DNA from 3 places in the Pseudoalteromonas sp. SWYJZ12 genome. Region 3 is predicted to be linked to each of the others. Evidence: predicted binding sites of a transcription regulator. Region 3 holds the regulator's gene; each other region holds the start of a gene.
What was found. Region 3 encodes ArgR, which controls arginine synthesis, uptake and breakdown. Its sites were predicted from a motif close to ANTGAATANNTATTCANT; they were not measured.
Positions count from the first base shown of each region.

Region 1: the regulator ArgR is predicted to act here: its motif matches at 1,833-1,850, upstream of gltB (glutamate synthase large subunit).
Region 2: the regulator ArgR is predicted to act here: its motif matches at 1,572-1,589, upstream of I6F42_RS18600 (OadG family protein).

Region 1 covers NZ_JADYXH010000002.1:65,173-68,459, forward strand. Annotated here, with positions in the region: gene I6F42_RS02595 (efflux RND transporter periplasmic adaptor subunit) at 1-1,253, opposite strand, end outside; gene gltB (glutamate synthase large subunit) at 1,952-3,287, shown strand, end outside.
Region 2 covers NZ_JADYXH010000027.1:16,318-19,604, reverse strand. Annotated here, with positions in the region: gene oadA (sodium-extruding oxaloacetate decarboxylase subunit alpha) at 1-1,272, opposite strand, end outside; gene I6F42_RS18600 (OadG family protein) at 1,284-1,526, opposite strand; gene I6F42_RS18595 (DUF1328 domain-containing protein) at 2,046-2,219, shown strand; gene I6F42_RS18590 (hypothetical protein) at 2,278-2,469, shown strand; gene I6F42_RS18585 (YcxB family protein) at 2,602-3,069, shown strand; gene csrA (carbon storage regulator CsrA) at 3,120-3,287, opposite strand, start outside.
Region 3 covers NZ_JADYXH010000004.1:168,148-171,434, reverse strand. Annotated here, with positions in the region: gene ispB (octaprenyl diphosphate synthase) at 1-331, shown strand, start outside; gene mdh (malate dehydrogenase) at 418-1,350, opposite strand; gene argR (transcriptional regulator ArgR) at 1,576-2,043, shown strand; gene I6F42_RS07225 (Dyp-type peroxidase) at 2,051-2,950, opposite strand; gene I6F42_RS07220 (ABC transporter ATP-binding protein) at 2,999-3,287, opposite strand, start outside.

The DNA of each region.
Region 1 (3,287 bases), on a different contig from region 3:
TAATTTAATAAAATCGTGTTGGCTTGCTTAAAGTCGCTGTAGCTTGAAATAATAATTTCATCGTTTTCTTTTAGTCCACTTAAAAGCTCAACCGCATTAATGCTGGTGGCGCCTATTGTAATAGATATACGCTTTGCGATATTGCCATCGACTTTATAAGCTATAATTCCGCCTTGCTGCATAAATGCACCACGCTTTACTTGCATTACACCTTCTCGGTTGTCGAGTAAAATACGTGCAGTTAAGCGTTGGTTCTGGCGAATGTTGTTAGTAACACCTTTAAACCGGACGCGTGCGGTTACTTCACGATTATTAACTTCTGGTGATATGGCGGATAAATTCCCCATCACTGTTTCATTGCCTAACTTAAGCTCTACTTCCATACCGAGTCCTAATTCGTTTGCGTAACTTTCAGGAACTTGGAGTTCGGCTTCAAAATTACTTGAGTCGACGAGAGTCATAAGAGGTTGGCTTTGCGTCACTGCGGCTTTTTGTTGCACTAATAGGTTACCCACGATCCCAGTAACGGTAGCCTTAATAGATAGGTTGCTTACTTTTCGGATTAAGTCATCAACAATAAGTTGTTGGCGGGTCACATCACTTTTAGCAGCTTGTAGTTCAAAAGCGAGCGTGTCTTTGGCAAGCAATACCTCTTGCTGCGCATGCTTATAGGAGAGCTTAGCTCGGGATAAATCATCAACTGCTTTTTCTAGATCAATTTGGCTAATTAAGTGCTTTTGTATTGATAACTGTGCGCGACGATTTTCGCGCTCAGCGGCGTTAAGCTCAACTTGTGCCATATCGAGTGTTTTATTTAAGGTGAGTGTTTGGCGTCTTGCTTGCAAATGCTGCCTTTGCTGTTCGCCTTCAAGTCTTTTAAGTACAGACTCCTGTTGCTTCAATTCATTAGTTAACTCAGGGCTTTGCAGCAGGGCAAGTGTGTTGCCTTGCTTTACTGTATCGCCGGCCTTTACTTTTAAATCTATAAATCCACGTTCTGGACTGTAGATTTTAGGAGCATTAGCAGCAACAATTTTACCACTGGCGGCAATGTCTCGAATGAGCGCCTTAACATGTACTTTTGCAATCTGTACTTTTGAGCGGCTAATAGAGCTTTTAGCGCTATGGCTCGTTAAAAAAATATAAGCAATTGCAGAGACCACAATGAAAACAATCGCAGTGATTATCGCGTATTTTTTATAGCTTATAGGTGCCTTTACTTGTACGTCTTGTGCGCTGGTATCTTTAATCATTTAATTTCCCCTAAATTGCTTTTATGTATTTTTCGCACAGCAGTAATAAAGCTGCTGTGCAAATAGCGGCAATAGGAGAGAGTAAAAATAAGCTTAGAGTAAACATAGTAATTCCAATTAGCGATTATATATAAAGCTATACGATTAATATGCCAACTATTATGGTGTTGATATTTAAGTGTTTTTATTTTTTTGTTATTGAAATTTATGTCCGCGGACAGTTTATGTGTCCGCATCGGACATAGTTTTAAATAAAAATTCACTATTAACGTACAAAAAATGACATGAACTTTCATAACTATACTAATGAGCAGCAATAATCGGGGATGTTAAGCCATTAAAGTAATGAAATGGCATAAAACTATCTAAATGTTAACTGAATAGCCTCTCTAGCGCTGAATACTTATTCACTTTCGGTTGCCTTTACGTTTACGTAAGCTGGCACGCTGGAGACTCGTGTTTTTTACAATATGTTAAACTTGACACCAGTGTCATGAAAAAATAGTGGTTAAAATAACGCTAAATGTTAAAAATAATGATAAAAAGAAATCTTGCTATGAAGTGAGAAATATTCAAGAATGTGAATATGTATTCAAAGTGCTATTGACTCTATTTAAGATAGAGGCTAGTTTTGTCCGTCTGTTAGCAAATCGTCGAGCAGTTCATCCACGCTAACAGTGCAGCAAGGGGAGGGGTCTATGTTATACGACTCAAAGTTAGAAAAAGAAAATTGTGGCTTTGGCTTAATAGCTCAAGTTAATGGTCAAGCTAGTCATAGGCTTATTCGTACTGCTATTACGGGGCTTGATCGCATGCAGCACCGTGGTGGTATATCTGCCGATGGTAAAACAGGTGATGGCTGTGGTTTATTATTACAAAAACCAGATAGCTTTTTCCGTGCTATTGCTAGTGAACATAACTGGCACTTAGGAAAAAACTACGCAGTGGGTATGATATTTTTAAATTCAGACCCTGTTTTAGCGCAAGCTGCAAAACAAATACTTAGCGAAGAATTAGAAAAAGAAACGTTAAATATTTTAGGTTGGCGCGTTGTGCCAACCGACCCATCTATGTTGGGTCCTATTGCTGTACAGCAATTACCAGGTTTTGAACAAATTTTTGTTAGCGCGCCAGAAGGTTGGCGTTCTAAAGACTTAGAGCGTCGCTTATATGTAGCACGCCGCCGCGCTGAGAAGCGCATTGTTGATGACGAAGCTTTCTATATCGCAAGTCTATCTGGTTTGGTAACTATCTATAAAGGCTTAATGATGCCTGCAGATTTACCAAATTTTTACCTAGATTTAGCTGATATTCGTATGACGAGTGCGATTTGTGTTTTCCATCAACGCTTTTCTACTAATACTCAGCCGCGTTGGCCTTTAGCTCAACCTTTCCGCTATTTAGCACACAATGGTGAAATTAATACTATTGAAGGTAACCGCCAGTGGGCACGCGCACGTTCATATAAGTTTGCGTCACCGCTTATTCCTGATTTACAAAGCGCAGCGCCGTTTGTAAACGAAACCGGCTCTGATTCATCAAGCCTAGATAATATGCTTGAGCTATTTTTAGCTGGTGGCATGGATTTATTCCGCGCTATGCGTATGCTCGTACCACCTGCATGGCAGAAAAACCGTGCAATGGACGACGATTTACGTGCATTTTACGACTTTAACTCTATGCATATGGAACCATGGGATGGCCCGGCAGGTATTGTTATGTCGGATGGTCGTTTTGCGGCTTGTAACCTTGACCGTAATGGACTTCGTCCAGCGCGTTATGTAATTACACAAGATGGCTTTATTACGCTTGCATCAGAAGTGGGTATTTGGGATTACACTGCCGATGAAGTAGTTGAAAAAGGCCGTGTTGGTCCAGGTGAATTATTAGTTATTGATACTAAGCTTGGCAAAATTTGGCACTCAGATGAAATCGATCAAGATTTAAAGTCTCGCCATCCTTACAAGTCATGGCTTGAGGAGAACGTTAAGCGTTTAGTTCCATTTGAAGAGCTTACTGAACAAGACGCGGGTA
Region 2 (3,287 bases), on a different contig from region 3:
TGTTAAACCTTGCTCTTGCGCTTCTTTTAATAATTCAGCTTCAAGCGTTGCAAGCTCTGGTGCAATGTTATCTGCAGGGCGACAAGTAATAACCTCTGCTCCATCAAGCACACGCTCTTGTAGCTCTTTATTCATTGGTGCTGGTGTTAAGCCATATTCACCTTTTAATACGCCAGCAGTTTCTTTAGTAATTGTTTTATAGCGCTCACCCGTTAGCACGTTAAGTACTGCTTGAGTACCTACAATTTGCGACGTGGGTGTTACTAAAGGTAAAAAGCCAAGATCTTCACGTACACGTGGGATCTCAAGTAAAACTTCATTAAGCTTATCTGCCGCGCCTTGCTCTTTAAGTTGGTTTTCCATGTTTGTAAGCATACCACCAGGTACTTGAGCTAGTAAAATACGACCATCAACCCCTTTTAAGCTACCTTCAAATGCCGCATATTTTTTACGTACATCTCTAAAGTAAGCAGCAATTTCTTCTAGATGGTTTAAATCAAGGTCAGTATCGCGCTCAGTTCCTTCAACTATCGATACAATAGTTTCAGTTGCTGTGTGTCCGTAAGTCATACTCATTGATGAAATAGCGGTATCAAGCATATCAATGCCTGCATCAATCGCTTTTTGATAAGTCGCAGTACTTAAACCTGTTGTAGCGTGGCACTGCATAGCAATAGGAACCGATACGGTTTCTTTAAGTGCTTTAATTAGTTTTTCAGCATCGTACGGCTTTAATAAACCCGCCATGTCTTTAATACAAATTGAGTGACAGCCTAAATCTTCTAATTGCTTAGCAAGAGTCAGCCACATATCAAGCGTATGAACAGGACTTACCGTGTACGAAATAGTACCTTGAGCATGCGCGCCTACTTTTATAGCCGCTTTAATCGCTGTTTCTAGGTTACGTACATCGTTCATTGCATCAAATATACGAAATACGTCAACGCCATTTTTATGTGCGCGTTCTACAAACTTTTCAACTACGTCATCAGCGTAATGGCGGTAGCCTAATAGGTTTTGACCGCGTAATAGCATTTGCTGTTTAGTATTAGGCATCGCTTTTTTAAGCGCACGAATACGCTCCCAAGGATCTTCGCCTAAATAACGAATACACGAATCAAATGTAGCACCGCCCCACGATTCAATAGACCAATAACCTGCATCATCTAGCTTGCTAGCAATAGGTAGCATATCGTCTAGGCGCATACGTGTTGCGAGCAATGATTGGTGCGCATCGCGTAATACCAATTCTGTTAATTTTAATTTAGCCATGTGTGTGCCCCTTATTTATTATTTGATTTGTACTGAGCAATGGCAGCACTAATAGCAGCGATGTGCTCATTAGGCACACCTTGAGATTTAAAAGACGGTGATTTAGCTGGTGATGCCTCTGGTTCGCTATAGCGCGTCACCAAATTAGACATAAGCGTTACTGCACCAATTAATATCGACAGAAATACAAACACCCCAACCATACCAGTTAGCATTAAGCTACCAGCCGTTGTGAGTAGAGCACCTATATCCATTTTTCTCCCCCTTGAAACCCATATCGAAAATAAAAAATCGATTTAATTAAATATTTATTCACTGGATAATAACAAAACTAGTCGCTTTGTCTACATCTTGTAAATTGGTAAAACCAATTAAACTATAAACAACATAACACTCAACAAATTTACATGCCATAACCCAGCAATCATGCGCCCTACAATACATACAGAAAATAACGACTATAGCTAATAGTTATATGGAAGTTGTTAATTAACTATTCAACTTAATAAAAATAACCGCCAAATTTTATAATAAGTACAAAAACACACATCAATTGTTAATTGGTCTTACCAAAAACATTATTTTTAGTGAATATTTACCGGTAACTTGTAACAGTGTGAATAACTTACATAACAAAGCGTAAAAATTACTAACTAACTAATAACTAAAAACACAGTTAAAAACCATAACTATCTGATATAAAACAAAAATAAACTTTGGCATATAACTGGCATTAGTTATTGTGAGCAAATTTGATAACCAAGGAGAAAACAATGTTACGCTGGACAATTACATTTTTAGTTATTGCTTTAATCGCTGCAGTGTTAGGTTTTGGTGGCATCGCAGGTGCCGCAGCTGGTATAGCAAAAATTATATTTTTTATATTTTTAGTACTTTTAGTGATCTCATTAGTTTCAGGTGCACTACGTGGTAAATCACCCAGGTAGATAAAGCATTCAACTAACAAACACTAAAATTTAATTAATACTTACAAGGAATTACATTATGAATTCAACAACTGTAAAAGCAGCACTAATCGGTCTATTCGCAAGTTTCTTCATCATGGGTTGTGAAGACAATCATGCAGAAGACGCAGGCGAACGTATTGACGAAGCAGTAACTGACGTGCAAAACAAAGTAGAAGATGCATGTGAAAATGTTAAAGAAGGCGTAAACGCTGAAGAAACTAACTGTTAATTCTTCTTGTATCGCTAAAAAACGGCCTTAGGGCCGTTTTTTTGTGTCTGTAATAAAATCACTGACTATAAAGCTGCTCATTTAGCGGTTAGCTTGTTAAAATAAAAAAAACGATATTTAAAGCAAGGCAATATGGCATTTACAACAACCTACACACTAGATAAACCTTACTTTTACGAGTGCTTTGATGAGTCACTCCCCTACAGTAAGCGCGCCAAACCTAAGTACTTTTTACTTGTACTCCTCGTTGCGCTTGGTTTATTTGGCATTTATGTTTTAAACGATCATTACTTAGGATCGTTTATGATCATGCTAGGTGTACTAGAGTGCGTCGCTTTTTACTATCGCAGACCTTGGTGGGTAACCAGACAAATGCTCAGCAGAGCGTCAGGCTCTGAGGTAACACTTACCTTTGATGAGGAAGGCATTAAATCGGCTAATCATTACAAAAGCTTTCAGCTAACTTGGCAAGACATAAGCGAAGTAATAGATACTCAGCAAGGTATTATTATTAAAAATAAAAGCGGAATGCAGTACATTTCAAAACAAATACTAACCCCAGAAATACTCGCCTTTATAAACAAAAAAGCCACTCAGTGAGTGGCTTTTTGACTAGTTGAGTTAATTACTCAACTACGTATACGTGTTGATTAAGCATTGCCCGGATTAGGGTTCGACTTTTCAGCTTGTATGCGCATGTAAATCTCTTCACGATGCACTGATACGTCTTTTGGTGCATTAACACCGATTCGAACTTGATTTCCTTTAACACCTAGAACAGTAACTGTTACTTCGTCACCAATCATTAGGGTTTCACC
Region 3 (3,287 bases):
CGATTACAATGCAGATGCTGAGCAGTTGGGTAAAAACATTGGTGATGATTTAGCTGAAGGCAAACCAACGCTTCCACTTATTTATGCTATGCAACATGGTAGCGAGCAGCAAACGCAGCTTATTCGTGATGCAATAGAGCATAGTAATGGTATGGAGCATTTAGAAGAAATTTTATCGGCACTAAAGCAAACTAATGCGCTTGAATTTACAATGCAAAAAGCAGAGCTTGAAGCTGACAAAGCTATTGCGTGTTTAGACTTTTTAGCTGAGTCTGACTATAAGCAAGCACTCATAAGCCTTGCTCGTATTGCGGTTGACCGCGACCACTAGTTTTAACTAGTTACACAGTGTGAAATTAATTCTGAGCAATAAAAAAGCCTGCAAATGCAGGCTTTTTTGTTATTCTACTTTGGCTATTACGCCATGAAATCAACACCTTCTTTGATGTCTTTTTTCAGTGTTTCAAGCATGTCATTTTTTGCTTTTGTTTCAAATGCGCTTAGTTCGCCGTAAGAAAGAATTTCTTCTACGCCGTTTTTACCTAAACGTACTGGATGTGCAAAGTACTCTGCATCGCCATTTTCAACAGCAACGTAAGCGTAATCTACAACTTCTTCACCTTGTAGGCCTTTAACTAAAGACATACAAAAACGAGCTGCAGCAGCACCCATAGATAGCGTAGCTGAACCACCGCCTGCTTTAGCATTTACAACTTCAGTACCCGCATTTTGGATACGTGGAGTAAGTGCAGCAACTTCTTCATCAGTGAAAGAAACACCTTCAACTTGAGAAAGTAGAGGAAGAATGGTTGTGCCTGAGTGACCACCAATTACTGGTACTTTCACAGTTGCTACGTCTACGCCTTTAAGTTCAGCAACAAATGCTTCTGAACGAATAACGTCAAGCGTAGTAATACCGAATACGCGTTTAGCGTCGTAAGTACCTGCTTTTTTGAATACTTCAGCAACGATTGGAACTGTGCCATTTACTGGGTTAGTAATAATACCTACTAACGCTTTAGGACAGCTAGCAACAATGCCTTCAGCTAAAGTTTTGATGATACCAGCATTTACATTAAATAAATCAGCACGATCCATACCTGGTTTACGTGGCATACCCGCTGGGATAAGAACGATGTCAGAGCCTTCAAGCGCTTTGTTTAATTCGTCTGCGCCAAAGCCTGCTACTTTAACATCTGTTGGGATGTGAGAAAGGTCAACCGCAACACCTGGTACTACTGGTGCAACATCATAAAGTGATAATTCAGAGCCAGCTGGTAAGCCTGTTTTTAATAATAAAGACAACGCTTGGCCGATACCGCCTGCAGCACCTAATACAGCAACTTTCATTGGAATTCTCCGTAATTTGAGGTAGGAAACATTTGTGGCTCTTAAGATAATGAAATTAGCGACTAAAAACAAATTTATCCTGTCTATTTCAAGTATATTTTCGACCATAGTCGTAAACTTTTGTGATTTAACGCATCAAACTGGCAAGTTAACTAAACAACTGCTGCATAATTATTCATTTTTGTGTAGAATTTGCGGCATAAATAACAAAAACGAATAAAGACTATGCAACCACAAGATAAACAAGAAGCACTGGTAAAAGCATTTAAATCACTATTAAAAGAAGAAAATTTTGGCTCTCAAGGCGAAATAGTTGATGCATTAAAAGATCAAGGCTTTGACAATATAAGCCAAAGTAAAGTATCGCGCATGTTAAGTAAATTTGGTGCTGTACGCACACGTAACGCCAAACAAGAAATGGTTTACTGCTTACCTGCTGAAATGGGTGTACCTACGGCTAAAAGCCCATTACGCCAATTAGTAATCGACATTATGCACAACGAAATGATGATCATTATTCGTACCAGTCCAGGCGCCGCTCAGCTTATCGCTCGTTTATTAGATTCATTAGGTAAAGCAGATGGCGTACTAGGAACAATTGCAGGCGACGATACTATTTTTATCGCTCCTGCTAAAATATCTGAAATAGATGTAACACTTGAACGTGTTCGCATTTTATTTGATACGGTTTAATAGCAAACTAAATTTGTTTTAAAAACCCGACTGAAGGCGCGAAAAAAGCAGAACCCATATCGGCTTGAGTAAAATCAAGCCAGTGGTCGTAACAATCCCCTTCCCCTAAACGACTATTAAGTACTTTTTCAAATGCGGTGCCCGTACAAGAGCATGTAATTGATAACATTCCCTGCTCATACACATCGCCATAAGGCATGCTCTGATTTAATAATAGCGGTTGTCCGTCTTCGTCTTTTAGCTCACTTCGCGAAGCATGGCTGGTTTCGATCGCGGGGGTAATTAGCGTGTTATCAAGGCGCGTACGCCCCATTATTTGTTCTTGCTCGCTCAATGATAAGTGCTGCCACATAGTTAAGTCATGCTTATAGCGCTGTACATGAATATAACTCCCCTGATCTTCAAAATTGCCAGGGCTACTAATTAAAGCCGTAGCGCGCTTTTTTCTTCCATGTGCGGTGTCGCCACCATAAATAAAACCATTAAAATCACGACCATCTAAAAAGCGAAAATTACGAATTTGCTCCACCAGCTCAACATCGGGAGCAAATAGTTTTAAAATTTGCAGCGCAAATAAATGGTTAACGTCTTCACGGTCAGAGCGAATTTGCACAAATAAATCGCACGGTTGTACGCTCATTTGATGATCGCTATGGTTTATATTAGGAAAGCTCTGTAATTCGCTTGGGATGTATTCAGGGAGGATATGCGGCCAATACTGCGCACCAATAGCAACCATACAAGAGAGCATTGATTCTGAAAATTGATCGCTAAATTCTTCTTCAATGGCGCTTACTTGTTTTAACTTTGCGCGAAGTGATTCATCTTGACCATCAAACACATTAAAAAATAAGTGCAAACCGTGTAAGTTTGCTTCAGCACAAATCCCTGACTGCGCTTGCGCCATTGTTATTCCTTAGTTTTACAGATAAAAACACAGCGAATAACAAATTAATTACGATTCGAAAAAATTCACCGTGTGAGGTTTTATTTTTATTATAACCTGCTCATTATTTTCAAATGACTGGCCATATTGTGCAGCAACTTCAATTTCTTGTTTATCAATAACAAGTGAATAAACATACGCCGAACCAATAAAGCGACGACTTATGATTGTAGCTCGCTTGCTGAGTTTGTCACTTTGGTTATCTGCCACTAATTCTATTTGATGAGGGCGCACATATATAAGCCCTACGCTTACGTTTTGCTTACTCTCAATATAAGATTCGACTAAACCAAATGGT